One region of the Pararhizobium sp. O133 genome, then DNA from elsewhere that is predicted to be linked to it. Evidence: riboswitches for the same ligand, from Rfam matches in the RefSeq annotation. Region 1 holds a riboswitch; the other holds the start of a gene.
What was found. Region 1 has a riboswitch for glycine ahead of ACST81_RS25360 (D-amino acid dehydrogenase). Riboswitches for the same ligand answer to the same signal wherever they lie in the genome.

Region 1 (10,487 bases):
GTCGACGAAGGCAACGAGCTTGTCGAGAACTGTTTTCGGAGAGCCCGAGAGCACCATCCAGTCGAGGCAGTTCTGCACCGTGATGTCGCTGTCCAACGTGTTCATCGAAGGCTTGAGCACGCCGAGGAGCTTGAACGCCTTCATATCTTCCACGATGTACTCGTAGTACCAGCGGTAGGAAGACGTGCCCTCGGCGAGGTAGTCGGCCGCTTCCTGATCGCTGTCGGTCACGAGCAGCGAACGTGCGATACGCCACTTGTTGCGGTCAGGGCGACGGCCGGCCTTTTCGCAGCCCACGACGTACTGTTCCCAATGGGTTTTGACGTTGGCGACCGGGGTAAAGTTGGCAGAGACGATGCTCCAGCCGTTTTCGCCCGCCTGGCGCGCGCTGCTTGAAGATGGGCTCATCACCGAGATCGCCAGCTCGGGGAACGGCTGCTGATACGGCTTAAGCATCGGACCGAAACCGAGGCTGGGAATGAGCGTATTCTCGATAACCACGTCCCAGTATTTGCCCTTGATGTTGTAGGGCGGGTTCTGCGACCAGATCTGGTGCATGATCTTGATGGATTCGGTGGTCATTTCGGCGCGGTTCTTTTCCTGCGTGCCGAACAGTTCCATATCGGTCACGAGACCGCCCGGGCCAACGCCCATGATGAAACGGCCTTCCGAGAGATGGTCGAATTGTGCGATCTGGCCGGCGAGACGTGCCGGATGGTGCTGCGGTAGGTTCAGGACCCCCGTGGCGAACTTGATCTGCTTCGTCGCATGGATCAGCGTACCGAAAAATTGAAGCGGGTCGGCAATCGGTTCGCAGGAGCAGCTAATGTGCTCGCCAACCCAAACTTCCGAGAAGCCGAGACGGTCGGCGAGGATCACTGCTTCACGATCCTGTTTCAGGAGTTCAGTGAAGTTGCGCCGCTGATCGTGCAGGGGCATCATAAATAGACCGAGGTCCATTTGGTATCTCCTCTAGAATTGAGATCGGCCTGTCCGATCCTCGCATATTCATGAGCAAGCGATATGCCACGCTGGAAATAGCTGCGGAATCAGTACGTTAACGAACAAACCTGACGAGTCTCACTTTTCCAGTGCGGTCTCAGGTTTGAGTTTCAATATTGAGAGCGCTTAGTCTTGAGACAGTCTTACGGACGAAATAACGGGGCCCGACATACGCCAGGCCCCGGTTTGTTCAAGCTGTCCTGCGACCGCTGGAGGTCGGCGTCTGCTGAACCAATTCCGCAACGAGTTCCGCCGTCGCCGCTGACAGCGTCCAACCAAGATGACCGTGTCCGGTGTTGTAGAAAACGTTGGGACGGCAGCCCTTTTTTATCCGTGGCATCATGTTCGGCATCATGGGGCGAAGGCCCGCCCAAGGCACGACGCGGGATGTCGAGGCCTCTGGAAAGAGCGTGCGCACCCAATCTACCAAGGGTTTGATGCGATCATGTCTAATATCGCGATTGATACCGTTGAACTCCGCCGTACCGGCGACTCGGAACCGGTCGTTTCCAAGACGGCTCGTGACGATCTTTGCCCGGTCGTCGAGTAGGCTGACCCAGGGAGCGCCGTTCTGGCTTCGCTCGTCATCGAGATGAACCGTGATCGAGTAGCCTTTTACCGGATAGACATTTATTCGATCGCCGAGCATCCCAGCGATTTTCCTGCTGCCGACGCCAGCACATACAACCACGCCGTCAGCCGTCAGGACGTTGCTTGAGCTTCCAGGGTTTTCGGCAGGCTTCCAGTAAACAGTCGTGCTTTCTCCGGATTCTACCCGTTGGATTTCCGTGTCGAAAAGGAAATTCACGCCGCGTTTCATACATGCCTTGGCAAGGCCGCGCGTGAATTTGTGGATGTCTCCTGTGGAATCCGACGGCGTAAAGAAGCCGCCGTAGAAATTACCGACCAACGCGGGTTCGATCGCCTTGATTTCCTCTTGCGATACGGATCTCCGGTCCAGGCCGCCCTCGGTCAGCATCGCGTTCACCTTGCCGGCATAATCAAAGCTCGGTTTGTCATAGTAGACATGGAGGATGCCCCGCTTTTCGAGGTCGAACTCAATCTTCTCGCGATCGGCTATTTCGAACATGTGCTGACGCGCAGCGATTGCGAGCCGCGTAGTCTCGATCGTATTGGTGCGATATCCGCCTATGCCCCCCACAAATTCCCCCATCCAGGAATATTTGTGCCAGCTCGGGGTAGGGTTCATGAGAAGCGGCGCGTCGCTTTTGAGCATCCATTTGATGCCTTTCAAGACCGTAGACCAATGATTCCAGACCTCAGCATTGCTTGCAGAAAGCTGTCCGCCATTGGCAAACGAGGTCTCCATCGCGGGATAACGATTGCGGTCGATAACGGTAACGTCGAAACCGCGGCGTGAAAGCGCGTAAGCAGTTGTCACGCCGGTAATACCGGCGCCTAATACAGCGATATGGGGCACTTTTGTCTCCAACAGTTGGTGCCGGGGCTTCGCCAGCCCCATAGCCCCCAATCTGTCTTTTTACCTGAGAGCTTTTCCCCACGGGGGTCCCCTTCGGTGGACGCGAGCGCCTCTCTCCAGATCGTTCAAACTGTGCAGTCTTGGTTGCCTGAGAGTTTCCTGGGGGGTTGCTCCTTCGGCGTGGCGTCGGTGCCATCTCTCCTGCACGGCCTTCGAACACCCTTAGGGTACTCACATGTTTGGATCTTGCGCAAGTCCTTCGTATCGGAAATTATTAAATTGGCACACAAATTGCATCTACATAACAAATAACCTTAAAGGATTGATTATGCGTGATTTTTCCGTATACGTGGAAAACGCCGTGCCGCCCGGGTCCCCCTACTTCGTCTCGGAACCCGCTGTTCTCAAGGCTTTAGGAGCGGTAGCGGGATTTGCAGAAGTGCGATCATTCAACGCTCAATTTCCCGACTACCAGGCGCTAGAAGCCGCAGACTATTTCGTCGGCTCCGGATTCGATACCGCGCGCCTCAAAGTCCACGGCAAGCGCCTGCGTGTGGTTCATTGCACAAGTGCTGGCGTCGAGAAGTATATGCCGCTCGACTGGCTTCCGAACGGAGCGGTCCTGACAAACAGCAGCGGCGTACACGCGAAGAAGGGCGGCGCTTTCGGCTTAATGACCGTTCTCATGTTGTGCGAGGGCGTGCCGCGACACATTCAAAATCAGCGGCTCCATCGCTGGGACAATCGCCTCGCGACGGGGATCGATACGAAGACCATAGTCTTCGTAGGTTTTGGAGCGCTCGGCACCGCGATTGCGGACCGTTTGCGCCCGTTCGGCCCGCGGATTGTAGCAGTCACCCGTTCAGGTAAGACCAGTCCATCGGCCGATGAGGTATTCACCGTCGCAGATCTTGACCAGGCGCTTACCCTGGCCGACTGCCTTGTCGTCAGCTGCCCTCTCACTGCCTCGACCAAGGGGCTCATCGGTGAAAAGCAACTGGCCCTGATGAAACCAGGCGCGTCTTTGTTCAACATCGCGCGAGGTCCTCTCGTCGATACGGGGCCCCTCATCAGGGCGCTCGTCGATGGCCGTCTGAGCGGTGCTGCGCTGGACGTCTTCGACGAGGAACCCCTGTCGGCCGACAGTCAGCTGTGGGATGTACCCAACCTGATCATCTTCCCGCATATTTCCTGTGACGACGCCGACGGATACGTCGACCGTTGCCTTTCGATCTTCGCTGACAACATTGGCAGGGACCTGCGTGGCGAACCCTTACGGAATCGTGTCGATGCGACCGCAGGATACTAACCCCTAGGAGAATATGATGACCGATTCCTATCTCGAAGCACTTGTCCTATCGCACGCAGGTGCGTTGGACGCTTTGGCTGCGGCGGTTTCGAAAGCCGCGGAAATCTCGGTTCCGCAGTGCATTTGTATCGTTGACGCCAGCGGCGAGACGATCGCCAGTCTCCGTATGGACGGAGCAAAATACCTAAGCATGCAGACAGCGAAGGCTAAGGCCCGCACATCGGCGTCCATCCGCAATAAGACAGGCGGCATGACACCCGAATTCAGCATTGCCGCCGGAATTGCCACTGGCGGCGGCGTCACAAATCTGCCCGGCGGTCTGCCGATCAAGTTCAGCGGCAAGCTGGCGGGTGCAATAGGAGTGGGCTCCGGCACTGGAGATCAGGACATCGAAGTCGGCAGGGCTGCTCTTGCGGCTATAGGGGCCGACCCCGTCGAATGAACCGTCGCGCGGGCCGGGTGTCTACCGCCCCGCGCGTTCGAAGGAGGCGAACATGCTTGCACTTGAAGAAACGGACTTGCTGGTTCCCGAAGAATGCGCCCACCACCATGGATACGCAACCACCCTCGCAGAACAGGTGGAAGTTCGAGGTGTGGTCGTTCATGGCGCTAAGCTCGGACGTGCAATCGGCTTCCCGACGGCGAACATGAAGCTGGGCGGATGCTGTAGGCTCGCGCCAGGGATTTATGCGGTGCGATTTCGGGATGGCTTCGGAACCGTTCGCAATGGTGTCGCCAGCTTTGGCCGGCGGCCGACAGTCGTCGACGACGGCGAGTTGCTATTGGAGACGTATGTCCTCGATTACGCCGGCGATCTTTACGGCCAGACATGTCAGGTGACATTCATCGAGTATTTGCGTCCCGAGACAAAGTTCGACGGTCTTGAGGCAATGGTCCAGCAGATCGATCTGGACGTGGTGATGGCCAGGGAGGTTCTGCGGAAAAGAAAAATCTCGCTGGGGGATGAGATTACGGCACGGGGCCGCAAAAAATGAAATATCACCAGATCGAGGCATTCTACCAAGTGATGTTGACTGGCAGCATCTCGAAGGCCGCGAAGAATCTCGGTCGCACTCAACCTGCCGTGAGTATGACGATAGCGACACTTGAAGAGCAGCTGACAACCACGCTGTTTGACCGACACGCAGGACGAATATCACCGCGCGCCGAGGCAGAGGTGCTATTCCAGCAGGTGAGCCCGGTGATGGCTCAATTGAACGACATACGTCACCATTTCGGCCGCCTTACCTCAATCGAGGTACCAAGGATATCGATCATATCCTCCGGGAATGCGGGAACCCACCTTGTTCCAACCGCAATTTCCAAGATTGCGGCTGGGGGACAGCAGTTTCGTCTCATGATCGGGACCTCTGCCTCCATCGTATCGGAGATGGAAAACCAACTTCACGACATCGCGTTGACCGATGAGGGGGCGTTCGAAGTGTTGACGAATTCACCGCTGTTCGAGGTCGAGGTCTTCAACATTCCCGTTTACGCCGTCTCGCCACGCGGTCTGATCTCGACGCAAGGCGATACCCTGCTGACTGAGGAGATCAAAGGCTACAACGTCTGTACGCTTTACGAGGAGAATCGATCCAGTCGACAGATTCGGTCGAAAATCGCGCCCCCCAAGGTGGAATTTTCCAACTTCTTCCCGATGGCATGTTTTGCCATTTCGAACGGCGGCGTTGCGGTGGTCGACAATATCACGTGCGGCGCTATGAGAGCACTCACCAACGGGAGCCTGGATGTCGTATACCACCGGATATCCGACGCATCTCCGTCCCACTACTATCTGATCCGTCCGAAATATCGACCGAGGTCGAAAGTGGCGGACAAATGCTACGGCAGCCTCAAGACGGCCTTGCTGTCATACGAGGACATCTCCCGACCCGATCGGACCTAAAGCTCTCCGCGCGCCTGGTCATAAGCTTCACTCATGGAGGCATAAAACCTTCGGTTTTGCTGTCGATTTCGCAATGCGGGATGACTGTAGTGCGCTCGGCGGCGCACTTGTGCGGATTGACGCAGCAAGAGCCTCGCTGCCCCACAAAACTCGTTGACGGGCCGGGATTCGGACACAGTCACCATCTGGGCAACAACCATGAAAATCTTTAAACACATAGCGTCGGCGGCACTCTCCGCTGCGATGTCCGTCGGCGTGTCCTTCTCCGCCTCGGCCTGCCCTTTCATCGATCCAGGAGAAAGGCGTCTTCACGGTCGCGACTGAAACGGCCGACGCGCCGTTCGATTTCGTCCAGGACGGTAAGATCGTCGGTTACACTCCGGACGTGATCCCCATAAGTGCCGCTGATATCCCCATAAGAACTTCAATTTTGCGAAAGTTCCGATGTTGGGTGATGAATTGGTTGCCGCCGGAGCAGGCGAGCAGACAGGGGCGAAAGCCTCTTCTGGACATGAGCGTTCCGATTAAATCTCAGTATCCAAGCCAAGGTATCTCGATACCTTGCACGAAGGAGTGCAGCCATGCGTGTAACTAATATCCGGGCGTACCGGATCCCGACCGGCGGTGTGCGCCCGGTGCTTGTCGAAGTCGTAACGGATGAGGGAGTTTCCGGTTGGGGCGAAGCTGCCGTGGCATACGGCCTCGGTGCTCGCGGTGCAGCCGGCATGGTCGCCGACTATGCCGCGCGCGTTATCGGTGCGGACCCGAACTATCCCCGCCATGTCTATCACGCGATCTACGACAACTCTTTCTGGACCAAGGGCGGCGGCGCGATCGCCTTCGCTGCGGTAAGCGCGATCGACCAGGCGCTTTGGGATATCAAGGGCAAGGCTGCAGGCGTCCCAGTCTATGACTTCTTCGGAGGCCGCTTCCAGGACACCGCACCGGTCTATGCGAACGGCTGGAACTACCATTGCAATGACGCCACCGAGTGGGCCAAGGCCGCCGAGCGCCCGCTCAAGGATGGCTACAAGATGCTCAAGAGCTATCCTCTTGCAACGCAACAGCCGGGCCGTACGCTGACCCACGTCCAGCGCCGCTCGCTTTCCGCCGACGAGTTCAAGCGCGCTATCGATCGTATTCGCCTTCTCAAGGATGTCGTCGGTGATCAGGCCGAACTGCTCATCGATCTTTCAGGTGGCGTCAATAACGACCAACTGGTTCGAATCCTCGACGTCTGCGAAGAGCTCAAGGTCTCCTGGGTCGAGGAGCCCCTTGACGCATTCAACCTCGCGGGCCTCAAAAACTTGGCCGCTCGATACAAGTTCCCGATCGCCGCCGGCGAACGCGTCTATACCCGCAACGGTTTCAAGAACCTCCTGGATTCCGGCGCTATCGACGTTGTCATGCCGGACGTTGGCAATTGCGGGGGCGTGTTCGAACTGGTCCAGATCGCAGCGATGGCAGAGGCATACAACGCACGAATGTCTCCTCATAACTGCGCGTCGTCTCTCTGTACGGCCGCTACGCTTCAGGTCTGGGCCGCTTGCGCCAATGCAATGGACCTCGAAATCTATCCTTACCTGCCGGAGTCCCAGGGCTACGTTCAGGTTCTGAAGAATGCTCCCGAAGACCGCATCAAAAACGGCTTACTGGAAGTCGGATCCGATCCGGGCCTCGGCGCGGACGTCGATACCGAACGCCTCAAGCCATATTGCTGCTACGACTACCTCGAAGAAGCCGCTTAATGAAAAACATCCTCGGTCTCGGGGCGACCAGCGTCGTCCCGAGGTCCAGGATGACCGAGCGCCGCCTGACTTACCGAGACAACTTCGGTCCGATTCCTGACCTTCAATTTCTTGAAGACCGTCTTTAGATGCCACTTCACGGTTTCGAGGCCAATTTTGAGATCCGATGCGATTTCCTTGTTGGTCATACCGTGCTGCACACGACTAACCACCTCGCGTTCCCGCAGTGTCAAGGATGATGTCCCGAACGGTTCATTGTATCCATGTTGGCGCTCGACCTGAACCGTTGCCAGAGCAGCTGCCAGCCTGTGGAGATAATCCGTCGAAACTCGCTTGCTGTTATGGTTCTGCAAGAAGGCGATTACTGATTGCGTCAGTGTGATTGCCCCTGCACCGCAGTCAATGAACGGGCGGATGACATCTCCAATCTCGCTTTGCGCAAGAAGGCTGGTCATCAATTCCATTGCCACGCCACGTCTGCCTATCGCTAGTAACGAAACGGCGTACTCGATCCCCGCTTCCAACTCGGCTGGCTTGTCCCAAGCGAAGCTATGCATCTGAAGCTGGAAAATTTCAGCTGCCTGATGAGGCTTGTTCTCAGCGATGAGGAGCCGAGCCTCGCACATTCTTAGCAGTCGCCAGCCGTAAGATGTCGGCGACCTGTCCGTCGGTGGCCGGGCCTGAACCATACCTCGGAAACCCGTCATGAGAGTACGGGCTTGTGCTAGTCGAGATTGGAGTAAATTGAGCCTTATCTGTTCAGCGATGCAAACGGTTCTAAGGCGCAGCCAGTCTCGCTTTCGACCTACCGCGTCCCCGCGTTCAAGAAGTTGAGATGCCGATTTCCAGTCGCCGCGCGAGACCATGATGCGTACCAAAGTCAGATAGCAGGCGATCAGACCTTCAACAAAGCATGTTTGCTCAATGAGATCGAGGTGACCTGAAAGCAGCGACTCCGCTTCGAATAGATCGTTGCGCTGGTAGCGCACGAAGGCCAGCAGGCTGGCTGCCAGTACAGCAGGCGCGGTATCGCTCCCAGTGACCCTCTGCGCCAGGTCAAGCGCCTGCCGGAGCCGTGGTTCTGCCTCGTCGAGCCTATTCTCGGCCACGTCGCACAGAGCCAGCAGGCAGGTTCTGCAAACGACTGAGAAGGACAGCGCCGGTTGGTCAGCTTCGCTGGGCAATGGCTGCAGAGAATCGCGGGCGAGAGCGATGTTGCCGCCCATCAAGTGCCCATGAATCGTGGCATTGCCCACCACAAGAACAGACCAAGCCTGTGAAACGGAATTACGAAATTCATCAGCGAGAGCCAGTAACGTGGTGCCGTCATCCGACATATAAGCGATGAAGATCAACAGGCTTTTCCGATAGTCGGATAGCTCGTCGATAGCGGGATCGGACGGTGACGCCGCAAGCAGATTTTCGATCATGCCTGCGATCGACCTCGCGTCGTCCAGTCTCAAGCTGAGAGCATAAGCCGTGCCCGCGGCTGCCAGCAACGCGCCATCTCCCATCAGTTGGCCCACAGAAATCTGCCCCAGCCAGCCGAGCACCATGGAAAGATTGCCTTTCGCGACTTCTTCGAGCGCGCATCGTCGAGCCCATTCCAGCGCCTGAAGTGTATTTCCGGCTGAGAAGGCATGCTGTACGGCGAGTTGCCAGTTACCGTTTTGCGCGAACCACGCGCTGGCGTGGGCATTCCGCAGCTTTCCGTCTTCGTTTAGCCTTTCGTCCAAATAGGTCCGCAAGTACTGGCGAAACTGTGGATGAAGCACGAACCGCGTGCCGCCTTCATCGATGCAATTCGCGAATAGTTCACCAGACCGCAGCCGGCGAAAGAGATCTTCGATGCCTGCAGCGCCGGCCACGGTCCTACACACAGGTAAGCTCAGTTCATCGAGCATGGATGTGCGGGCCAATAGAGCTAGCTGTTGCGGTGTAAGGTCAGTTTCCACGCATTCCGCAAAAAACTCTGCAAACTCTGCGGGCAATTGTGCAAGGGCTGCCAAGGCGTCCTTAGTTCGTTTGTAGCGACCAAGCATCGTCGCGGTCATTCTCAACCCGGCCGGCCAACCGCGCGTGATGGCGGTAATGAATTCATGGTCAACGAGATCTATCGCAGCCGGATGTTTAGTATGCAGAAATCGCACCAATTCTTCCGGATCGTAGCGCAGTTGCTCATGGGAAAGTTCGAGCAGTTGGTTTGCGACACGTAGATTGGCAATCGGTATCCGGGGACGCCTTCGGCCGGAAATGACGGTGCGCAGGTGATCCGGCCCATTATCGATGAGGTGGGAAATCACTTCATCCACCCCTTCACCGCTGTCGAGACTGTAATTGTCGAACATGAGCCAAACCCGTTCCGGCAGGAGCGACATTCTCTCGATCAACGCATCGAGGCTCGCGCGCCAAGAACGCGGGTCGGCAAGCTCTTCACCGAGGATTGCCTGTTGCAACAAGCGAGAGAGCGACGATGGATCATTGTCGCGCTGGTCAAGCTCCATCCAGGCGACACGTTCTCCCTGAGTTAGCAGGACTTCACGCCATTGCCGTAATGTGACGGTTTTTCCGTAGCCAGCGGGCGCAGTGACGATTGTGACGCGCGTGCTGGATGCCGTCGTCAGGAACTGCTTTAGCCGCGGGCGCGCCATCTCTTTGAAGTTGATCGCGCGCGGTGCCAGTTTCGTGTGAGGAACCGCCGTCATCATTACCTCCCACTTCGCTTGTAGGCGTCTCTAGCGCCTGATCTAGATCCCCCCGCGCACCGTGGTCCGTTGTTTCAGGGCGCGTCTACCTCACGTCACCTATTACCTCATCTCACCCCCCCATTCGAGGGGGGGATAGCCCTTTCTAACGGTGATAGCGTTTTGAGCACGGCAAGAGGGATGGTTTGCTGGTGGGGTGGAGCACGTGTTGCTGCAGTTGATACTGGATTTTTTTTGGGCATTCTCGGCGCTGGCGCTCATCTCCCTAAGCCTCGGGCTGATTATGGGGGAGCTCAAAATTGTCAACATCGCCCAAGGGGACATGGTAATGGTCGGCGCGTATTGCATGTACGCGATGCGCGACATGCCGTTCTTG
Region 2 (10,487 bases), on a different replicon from region 1:
ACATGCCGTGCATCTTTCGGCCTCTACAATACGCGGGCCGAGGTGGACGTGCTGGTGGATGCGCTCGACCAAGCCCGCAAATTCTTTGCGTAAGGATAGAAGCCGATGAGCCTCGATACGACCGAAGACAAGATCGATGTCCGCGAAGGCCTCGTTCATTCCGCCATTCCGGCCGATGAGCTGGCCCGCCTGAGCGACGATGTCATCGCCGCGCTGAAGACGGTCTATGATCCGGAAATCCCGGCCGACATTTTCGAACTCGGCCTGATCTACAAGATCGACATCGAAGATGATCGAATGGTCAAGATCGCCATGACGCTGACGGCCCCCGGTTGCCCGGTTGCTGGCGAAATGCCGGGCTGGGTCGAGAACGCCGTCGGCGCTGTCGAAGGCATTTCGGGCGTCGAAGTGTCGATGACGTTTGATCCGCCGTGGACGCCGGATCGCATGTCGGAAGAGGCACAGGTCGCCGTCGGCTGGTACTGATCGTATATTGATCCCTTAACCGGCGCACATTACATTCGGGACTCGGACAGCATCAGGCCTTGAACCTGATCGCGACAAGGAGAATGGCCGATGGGCTTTGCAGTCATGAGTTTGAGCGAAGCGGCCGCAGGTCGCGTCAAGGCGATCGTCGAAAATGCCGGTGGGGATGCCCAGGGTATTCGCGTGTCGATCAAGAAGGGCGGCTGCGCCGGCATGGAATATGCCATCGACATGGTGACATCGGCCAATCCGAAGGACGACCTGGTCGAGCATGAGGGCGCCAAGGTCTGGGTCGCTCCCGAAGCAGTCCTCTATCTCCTTGGAACGCGCATGGACTTCGAGGTGACAACGTTGCGCTCCGGCTTCACCTTCAACAATCCCAACCAGACATCGGCCTGCGGCTGCGGCGAATCCGTCGAATTGAAGCCGGCTGATCTGGCAGCGCTGGCCGCCAAGGGCGATGCGGTGGTTCGTGCCGGCTAAGATTCAGACAGTATAACCGACTGGTGAGAGATGAATTTGGAAAGGAGACCGGTTCCCGCCGGTCTTTTTTTCTGTTTTTATGCGCTGCTGATATTCTTGGCGAAAGCTTGGACCGCGATGCCGATTTCCCAGAAACATTTCATCCAGGCACTCTACGACAGTTTTCCCGATCCTGTTGTCATCGTCGACGCCGACAGGATAATCCTTGCGGCCAATCCGGCCGCATCGAAACAATTCGGCTATGCCCCGGATGAGTTTCGCAATTGCCCGGCGCGTCAGCTTTATGCGGCGGATGAGGATTACAATGCCTGCCTGAGCCGCGATTCCGGCAAAATCGCCGGCGAAGATTTTTCCGACGGCGTCTATCGCTATCGCCGCAAGGATGGCTCGACGTTTTCCGCACGTTTGCGGGTGACTGAGGTGGCCGACGAAGATGGGACCATGCGGGGCTTCATCGCGGTTGTGCACGACATTTCCAATTACCTCTATCTCGACGAGGAGCGTCGCAAGGCTGGCGATATCCTCAACATGGCGCTGCAGGCGATCCCGGAAGGTTTTGCCATTTTCGACAGCAATGAAGCGTTGCTCGTCTATAACGATGCCTATCGCAAGGTCTGCGGTCCGGTCGGCGCTACCTTACGGGTCGGGATGACCGCGCAGGAGATCGTCACGGCCGTCTATGAATCCGGCGGCTATCCGCTGGCGCCGGTCGGCTCGTCGGAAGCGGCTGAATGGCTTGAAGGCCGAATGTATGACTTTCGCCATCCGAGCGGCAAGGCATCGGTTTTTCCCTATGGCGACGGACGCTGGCTGCGGGTCGAAAATCTCCGGACCGAAGACGGCAATACTGTCGCCTTGCGCATCGACGTGACCGAACTGAAGGAAGCCGAACTGGCGCGCGACCGGCAGAGGCTGGAATATTACACGCTGGTCCAGAATATCCCCGATTTCATCACCCGCATTTCGAGGGATCTCCGATTTACCTTCGTCAACGACCGCTATGCCGCATTCGCCGGGCTTTCCGCCGGTGAACTGATCGGAAAAACATTTCTGGATTTTGTTCCCGAACGGGATCGGGAAAGGGTGGTAAACGTGCTCGGCAACCTGACGCCGGATACGCCCATCCTTTCGCGTGAGCAAAAGCGGACTTTGGCCGATGGAACCGATTTCTGGATTTTCTGGTCGAACATGGCGGTTTTTGATGGCGACAAGCTGGTCGAATATATTACCGTCGGTCGCGACATTACCGAATTGAAGCGGCAGCAGGCCCGCATCGCGCAACAGAGCGCCGAGTTGCTGCGGAAAAACGAAGCACTCAATCAATTCACGGGAACGGTCTCCCATGACCTGAAAGCGCCCCTACGCCACATATCGATGTTCTCCGAAATGATCAGCGAGGATGTGGCGAGCGGTAATCTCGTTGAACTGCCGACCTACACCCGGCATCTGCGCCAGAGCGCGCGACGAATGGACCAATTGATTGACAGCCTGCTCGACTATGCCCAGATCGCTGATCAGATCGGCAACTGGCAGACGGTCTCGATGGCGGACGTGATCTCGGACGCGATCCTCATCCTCGGAACCTTTGTTCGCGAAGCGGGCGCCCGTTTCGAGTTTGATTCCCTGCCGCAGGTGAAGGGCGATCCGGAGCTGTTGAAGCGCCTGTGCCAGAACTTGATCGGCAACGCCATCAAGTATCGCAAGGAGGGTGTCAAGCCGGTCATCCGCATTTACAGCGAGAAGGAAGACGGCCAGGTTCGGATCTATTTCCAGGACAATGGAATCGGCGTCGATCCCCGGTTTGCGAAGAAGATTTTCGATGTCTTTCAGCGGCTTCATCGCGACGAAGCCGTTTATCAGGGTACCGGAATCGGGCTTGCGCTGGCAAAACGGATTGCCGAGAGCCACAATGGCTCCATCGCGCTTGACACGACATTCTCGCAGGGTGCACGTTTCATCCTGACCCTTCCGGAAATGACTTGATCCATCAGAAAGCCAGAGGCGATTGGGCAACCAGGTAAAGAAACTTCTCGTCGTTGATGACGATCTGATTGACGCGCATTTTGTGATGCGTGCCTTCGCCGATGTCGGAGGAAGCCTGGAAATCACCCATGTCACGGATTCGGATATCGCTACAGCCCGTCTGTCGGGCGAGACGTTCGATTACGTGATTCTGGATATCAATATGCCGGGGATGAACGGCATCGACCTGCTGCGGCGAATCCGCACCGACATCAGGACGGCGGTGCTTCCGGTGATCATGCTGACGTCATCGATGAACCCGTCCGATGTCTATACATCCTATGCCTCCGGTGCCAATGCCTACACGCTGAAACCGTCCTCGGTCAGCGGCTACAGGAAATTCGCCGAGGGTTTCGCGCGTTTCTGGCTCGATGTCTCAGTTCATCCCTACGAGCCGAGGCACGTCTGATATTCGCGTGCCGGAATGAGAAAGGGGCGCCCGGAGCGCCCCTTTCTGTGTCCGTTACTCGGCCGCCTCGGCGTAGTCCTCCAGCGGCGGGCAGGTGCAGACAAGGTTGCGGTCGCCGAAGACATTGTCGACGCGGTTGACCGGCGACCAGTATTTGTCGACGCGGAAAGCGCCCGGCGGGTAGCAGGCCTGCTCGCGGGTATAGGGGCGATCCCATTCGCCGACCAAATCCTCGACCGTGTGCGGGGCGTTCTTCAACGGGTTGTTCACCCGGTCCATCTTGCCGTCCTCGATCGCCTGCGCTTCGGCACGGATGGCCAGCATGGCATCGCAGAAGCGGTCGAGCTCGGCCTTGGTTTCCGATTCCGTCGGTTCGATCATCAGCGTGCCGGCGACCGGCCAACTCATGGTCGGGGCGTGGAAGCCGCAATCGATCAACCGCTTGGCGACGTCGTCGACGGTGACGCCGGCGCTATCGACCAGCGGACGCGTATCGATGATGCATTCATGCGCGACGCGGCCCTTGGCCGACTTGTAGAGCACGGCATAGGCGCCCTTTAGACGGGCGGCGATATAGTTGGCGTTGAGGATCGCCACCTTGGTCGCCTGCGTCAAGCCTTCGCCACCCATCATCAGGCAGTAGCTCCAGGAGATCGGCAGGATGGAGGCAGACCCGAACGGCGCAGCCGAGACGGCACCTTCGCCACCGTCTGTTTCGGGGTGGCCGGGAAGGTAAGGAGCGAGATGCGCCTTGACGCCGATCGGCCCCATGCCCGGACCGCCGCCGCCGTGCGGAATGCAGAACGTCTTGTGCAGGTTGAGGTGGCTGACATCGCCACCGATATCGCCGGGGCGGGCAAGGCCGACCATGGCGTTCATGTTGGCGCCGTCGACATAGACCTGCCCGCCATGCCGGTGGACGATCTCGCAGACCTCGCGGACGTTTTCCTCGAACACGCCATGTGTGGAGGGATAAGTGATCATGCAGCAGGAGAGGTTGCCGCCGTATTGCTCCGCCTTGGCGCGGAAATCGTCCATGTCGATATCGCCGTCGTCCGAAACCTTGACGACGACCACCTTCATGCCGGCCATCTGGGCCGATGCCGGGTTGGTGCCGTGCGCCGAGGTCGGGATCAGGCAGACATCGCGATGATCGTCGCCATTGGCAAGATGATAGGCGCGGATCGTGAGAAGCCCCGCATATTCGCCCTGCGCGCCGGAGTTCGGCTGCATCGAGACCGCGTCATAACCGGTGATCTGGCAGAGCTTCTGGCTGAGATCGGTGATCATGTGGCGATAGCCTTCGGCCTGATCGGCCGGCACGAAGGGATGGATTTCCGAGAATTCGGGCCAGGTGATCGGCAGCATTTCCGCCGTGGCGTTCAGCTTCATCGTGCAGGAGCCGAGCGGGATCATCGAGCGGTCGAGTGCGAGGTCGCGGTCCGACAGCCGGCGGATATAGCGGGTCATTTCGCTTTCCGCGCGATTCATGTGGAAGATCGGATGCGTCAGGTATTCGCTGGTACGCAGCAGGGCTTTCGGCAAGCGATAATCCGTCGCGAAATCTTCCACGCTGAAATCGCCGCCGAAGGCGCGCCAGACGGCTTCCAGCGTCACCGGACGCGAACGTTCGTCGAGGCTGATGCCGATCTTGGTCGTGCCGATCCGGCGCAGGTTGACCTCTTCGGCAACAGCCGTCTTCAGGATAATGCCCTGCAGCTTGCCGACATCGACGGTGATCGTGTCGAAGAAGACGTCCGGCTCGACCTTGTATCCGAGCTTTTCCAGCCCGAGAGCCAGAAGCACGGCCTTCTGGTGGACGCTCTGGGCGATCGCCTTGATGCCCTTCGGTCCGTGGAAGACGGCATACATCGACGCCATGACGGCCAAAAGCACCTGCGCGGTGCAGATGTTCGACGTCGCCTTCTCGCGGCGGATATGCTGTTCGCGGGTCTGTAGAGACAGGCGGTAGGCGCGGTTGCCACGGGCATCGACGGACACGCCGACGAGACGGCCGGGCATGGAGCGCTTGTAGGCATCCTTGACTGCCATATAGGCGGCATGCGGGCCACCGTAACCGACGGGAACGCCGAAGCGCTGGGTGCAGCCGATGGCGATGTCGGCGCCCATTTCGCCGGGCGATTTCAACAGTGCCAGCGCCAGCGGGTCGGCCGCCATCGTGGCGATTGCGCCGGTCTGGTGCAGCCGGGCGATCAGGCCGCTGAAGTCGTGAACATGGCCGTAGGTGCCCGGATACTGGAAGATTGCCCCGAAGACATCGACAGGATCGAGATCGGTGAAGGGATTGCCGATGACGATCGACCAGCCCAGCGGTTCGGCACGGGTCTGCAACAGGGCAATGGTTTGCGGATGGCAGTTTTCATCGACGAAGAAGGCCTTTGCCTTGGACTTCGAAACACGCTCCGCCATCGCCATCGCTTCGGCGGCGGCGGTTGCTTCGTCGAGCAGCGAGGCATTGGCGACGTCGAGCCCGGTCAGGTCGCAGACCATCGTCTGGTAGTTGAGCAGGGCCTCGAGCCGGCCCTGGCTGATTTCCGGCTGGTAGGGAGTGTACGCCGTGTACCAGGCGGGGTTTTCCAGAATGTTGCGCTGGATGACCGGCGGCGTGATCGTGCCATAATAGCCTTGGCCGATGAGCGAGACGAGCTTCTTGTTGCGGTTGGCGGTCTCGCGCATCTTGTCGAGCGCTTCGCGCTCGGTCATGGCCGCCCCCCAGGCAAGTGCTTCCTTCTGGCGGATCGACGGCGGAACGGTGTCGTCGATCATGGCGTCGAGACTGCTGTAGCCGATGACCTTGAGCATATCAGCCATCTCGTCGGGTGAGGGACCGATATGCCGCCGATTGGCGAAGTCGTACGGCTTGTAATCGGTAAAGGTGAAGTCCTTCGGCATGCTCATCAGGCGATCAACTCCTTGTAGGCGGCCTCGTCCAAGAGCGCGTTGACGGCGGAGGGATCCGAGAGTTTCAGCTTGAAGAACCAGCCGGCGCCTTGCGGGTCGCTGTTGACCAGCGACGGATCATCGACGATCGCCTGGTTGCTTTCGACGATTTCTCCGTCCAGCGGACAATAGACATCGGAGGCGGCCTTGACGGATTCGACTGTCGCGGCGGTCGCGCCCTTGTCGAGCACGGTGCCGGCTTCCGGCAGTTCTACGAAGACGAGATCGCCAAGCTGTTCGGCGGCATGGGCGGTGATGCCGACAGTCGCCACATCGCCTTCGATTTTCAGCCATTCATGTTCGTCGGTAAATTTCAGCATCGGGTTCAGCTCCTGATCAGCGTTTGTAGGTCGGTGTGATGAAGGGGAGGGCGGCGACTGTAATCGGCAGATATTTTCCGCGCACTTCCGCAAAGAGTTGCGTGCCATTGGCCGTATGGGCGGTATCGACAGTGCCCATGGCGACGGGATGATCGGCGCTCGGACCGAAGCCGCCGGAAGTGACCGTGCCCACAGGCTTCAGTCCATCCGCATCGGCAAAAAGGGCAGCGCCGGCGCGCACCGGCGCCTTGCCCCCGGGCTTCAGGCCGACGCGACGGCGGCTGGCTTTGTCGGCAAGCTGGCGCAGGATGATGTCGGCGCCGGGGAAACCGCCCTGGCGGGCACCACCGGTCCGGCGGGCCTTCTGCATCGCCCATTCGAGGGCAGCCTCCACTGGCGTCGTTGTGGTATCGATGTCGTTTCCGTAGAGACACAGGCCGGCTTCCAGACGCAGCGAGTCGCGCGCGCCAAGACCGATCGGCATGACATCGGGATGTTCGAGAATCCGACGCGTGACGTCTTCCGCGGCGGCGGCCGGAATGGAGATTTCAAACCCGTCTTCACCGGTATAGCCCGAGCGCGAAATGATGCAGGGCACATCGTGCAACTCGGCCTCGGCCACGTCCATGAAACGCATGGTGGCGATATCGGCCCAAAGTTCGGCCAGCACGGTGACCGCATGCGGCCCCTGCAGCGCGATCAACGCCCGGTCTTCGAGCAGCGTCAGGTCACAGGTCTCGCCGAGATGTTTTTGCAGATGCGCGAAATCGGCGTCCTTGCAGGATGCATTGACGACGAGGAAGAGATGATCGCCGCGATTGGCGATCATCAGGTCGTCGAGAACGCCACCCGATTCGTTGGTGAAGAGCCCGTAGCGCTGACGGCCTTCGCCGAGGCCGAGCACATCGACGGGCACCAGCGTCTCAAGCGCCAGCGCCGCATCTTCGATCCGGCCGGACTTCGGCTTCACGATGATCTGGCCCATATGGGAGACATCGAAAAGGCCGGCGGCGGCGCGGGTGTGCAGGTGCTCCTTCATCACGCCGGCGGGATATTGCACCGGCATGTCATAACCGGCAAACGGCACCATGCGGGCGCCAAGCGACAGATGCAACGCGTGCAGCGGGGTCTGCTTCAAAGGGGAATGATCGTCCAAATCCGGCCTCCAGGTCTGGCGCAACGCGCCGGCTCATTTCAACGCGCAATTCATGCGTCGTTTCCTCGAGCCCCCTCTGTCCCTTTGCCTGAGATTGTTATCCCTTCGGCGAGCGGAAATGCTTCTCTCCAGAGTCCTACCGGCACCTTGCTGGTCCATGGGCCTGAGAGTTTCCGGGGCGGTTGCTCCTTCGGCACCGGTCGAAACCGGATTCTCCCAACAAGATCGATTTCAGATAACGGCGATCCCGGCGCATTGGCAAGCGCAAAATGTCGCGCCCGAACAGATTTCTGTCGTGGCTGGTTTGAGGCGTGGGCTTGCGACATCTCGTCCTTTGCTTTTTCAGCGACAAGCAGGTAACGCAATCCTTGATACGGAGATCACGGATGGCGAGAGCCGGGCAGCAGATGGGGATGGCGGTGCGGGTGCTTTCGGCGCTGGCATTGTTGCTCCTGTCGTTTGCCCATCAGCCCGTCATTGCCCGGCAGATCACGCCGGACATCGCGTCACAATATGTGCTGCCGGACGGATCGATCGGTGACATCTGCTTCGGCACGGAAGGCGTCGATGGCGCACAGCATGGGCCGTCAAAGGATGGCGTGGCGCCGGTCTGCGACTATTGCCGGCTGGCATCCGCCATTCTCCTGCCGTCGCCACCGGATGAGGTTTGCCTCGTCATTCGACGCATTTTCGAGATTGCGGCGAGGCCCGATTTTACGGCTGTTCTGGTCGAGCATCCGCATGCGCTGCCGCAATCGCGCGCACCGCCACTCCTGGCCTGATCCCCGCCGTGCCGGCGACTTCCACTTTTTTTCAGACCATTCAGCCGCCTGACGCGGCATTTGGCCGGCATTCCCGAACATGGGGAGCCGGTTCGGAGATGATCCATGATACAGACCAAAACCATCCTTCTTGCCGTTGCTTTCTCGCTCGCCGGTACGGCGGCAGCCTATGCGCACGCGTCCTTCGAGCAGGACACGGTCGCATCCGAAAGCAATTTCAAGGCGATCCTGCAGATTCCACATGGCTGCGACGGCAAGGCGACCAACGAGGTTCAGGTGAAGCTGCCGGAAGGCTTCGTTTTCGCCAAGCCGCAGCCGAAGGCCGGCTGGGAGATCGAGATCATCAAGGGCGATTATCAGAAGAGCTACGACAATCACGGCAAGACGGTTACTTCCGGCCCACTGGAAATCCGCTGGAAAGGCGGAGAACTTTCGGACGACTATTATGACACATTCGTGATCACCGGGAAAATTTCGGGTTTCGAGAAGGAAACGCAACTCGCCTTTCCCGTCACCCAGCTTTGCGGTGCCTCCGACAAGGTGGTCTGGGATCAGATCGTGACTGCCGGCCAGAGCGCGCATTCGCTGGAACATCCGGCACCGACGATTACCGTGACGCCGGCCGAGGCGGATGGTCATGACCATCATGACATGGCGGCGATGGCCGGAATGTCGGGAATGGGGGATGCCCCGGTGAAGGCCGGTTCGCTCGAGATTTCCGGTGGCTCGATCAAGGCGATGCTGCCGGGCGCCAAGGTCGGCGGCGGCGGCTTTACCGTCAAGAACGAGGGCAGCGAGGATGATGTCCTGCTGTCCGCCGAAAGCCCGGCTGCGGGCCGCGTCGAATTGCACGAGATGACCATGCAGAACGACGTGATGAAGATGCGCAAGCTGGAGGACGGGATCGCGGTCCCGGCGGGGCAGACCGTCGAACTCAGAAGTGGGGGGCTGCACCTGATGTTCATGGACGTGACGAGGCCGTTTGCCGAAGGCGACACTGTTCCGGTGACACTCACGTTCGAGAAGGCCGGCAAGGTCGAACTCGTGCTGCCCGTCGGCAATGCTGCCGGCAAGATGTCGCACAACTGAACGATGTGGCATTGAATGCAAGGGAACGGCGGCATCCGTGATGCCGCCGTTCAGTCGCTCAATCACGATCTCTCGACGGGACGCGGGCCACCCAATCGGGAGAATCGAGCGCCTCGACCCCGCCATCCAGCGTGCTCGCCTCCTCCTCGTCGTCGGCGGCCTCCGGCTCGTCCAACTCGAATTCCCGGTAGCGGCGAACAGCCTCGTAGGGCGTGCCCTGGGGCAGGCGTCCCTGCGAATTCATCAGCATCAGCGACAGGGAAGTCGGGCTGCGCAGGGCGGCAACGGAGGCGTGGATATGGGCTGCCTCGTCCTTTGGACGGGCGGCAAGCAACGTAATCGCTTCTTCTGACGGGCCATCGCCACTCACGCGTGCGGAAGGCTTTACGGCTTGTGCCGCATACGCCGCCGTATTGGCTGACATGGTAACGACCAGGGTCATGGCGATCTACCCTTGAAGGGCGCTCCTTTGAAAATAGCGATCGCCTTGTTTTATCTCGCCGAAATTTCCCGTCGGTGAAATCCGGCGCCGGTATTTAAGTCAAATCTTATCGAACGGCGCGACCAGCACGGAGGCGGCAATCTCAGCGATGTTCTGCCGCGATCCGCAACCGTGGCACTTGCGACACTCCTGAAATACGGGCAAACTTCCTGCAACCGGAGGGAGGGGCGCATGACAGACAGGAAAACACTCGAAGGCATCGTCAACAGTTTCTATGAAGCGCGTGGTGGTAACGACAAGTACGGTGTCATGTCCTTTGCCGGGCCTGAGATTACAT

Region 2: it holds a riboswitch for glycine, as region 1 does, so the genes downstream of both, gcvT (glycine cleavage system aminomethyltransferase GcvT) here and ACST81_RS25360 (D-amino acid dehydrogenase) in region 1, are expected to answer to the same signal.

What each region holds. Positions count from the first base shown of each region.
Region 1 covers NZ_CP196428.1:108,076-118,562, forward strand. Annotated here, with positions in the region: gene ACST81_RS25355 (LLM class flavin-dependent oxidoreductase) at 1-960, opposite strand, end outside; gene ACST81_RS25360 (D-amino acid dehydrogenase) at 1,193-2,443, opposite strand; glycine riboswitch at 2,569-2,657, opposite strand; gene ACST81_RS25365 (D-2-hydroxyacid dehydrogenase) at 2,772-3,752, shown strand; gene ACST81_RS25370 (GlcG/HbpS family heme-binding protein) at 3,769-4,194, shown strand; gene ACST81_RS25375 (riboflavin kinase) at 4,247-4,747, shown strand; gene ACST81_RS25380 (LysR family transcriptional regulator) at 4,744-5,658, shown strand; gene ACST81_RS25385 (mandelate racemase/muconate lactonizing enzyme family protein) at 6,240-7,406, shown strand; gene ACST81_RS25390 (LuxR C-terminal-related transcriptional regulator) at 7,403-10,114, opposite strand; gene ACST81_RS25395 (branched-chain amino acid ABC transporter permease) at 10,320-10,487, shown strand, end outside.
Region 2 covers NZ_CP196426.1:2,687,656-2,698,142, forward strand. Annotated here, with positions in the region: gene ACST81_RS12825 (cysteine desulfurase) at 1-93, shown strand, start outside; gene ACST81_RS12830 (SUF system Fe-S cluster assembly protein) at 106-486, shown strand; gene sufA (Fe-S cluster assembly scaffold SufA) at 577-969, shown strand; gene ACST81_RS12840 (PAS domain S-box protein) at 1,087-2,952, shown strand; gene ACST81_RS12845 (response regulator) at 2,975-3,400, shown strand; gene gcvP (aminomethyl-transferring glycine dehydrogenase) at 3,455-6,319, opposite strand; gene gcvH (glycine cleavage system protein GcvH) at 6,319-6,681, opposite strand; gene gcvT (glycine cleavage system aminomethyltransferase GcvT) at 6,698-7,837, opposite strand; glycine riboswitch at 7,979-8,066, opposite strand; gene ACST81_RS12865 (DUF2946 family protein) at 8,224-8,619, shown strand; gene ACST81_RS12870 (DUF1775 domain-containing protein) at 8,725-9,708, shown strand; gene ACST81_RS12875 (hypothetical protein) at 9,767-10,150, opposite strand; gene ACST81_RS12880 (nuclear transport factor 2 family protein) at 10,382-10,487, shown strand, end outside.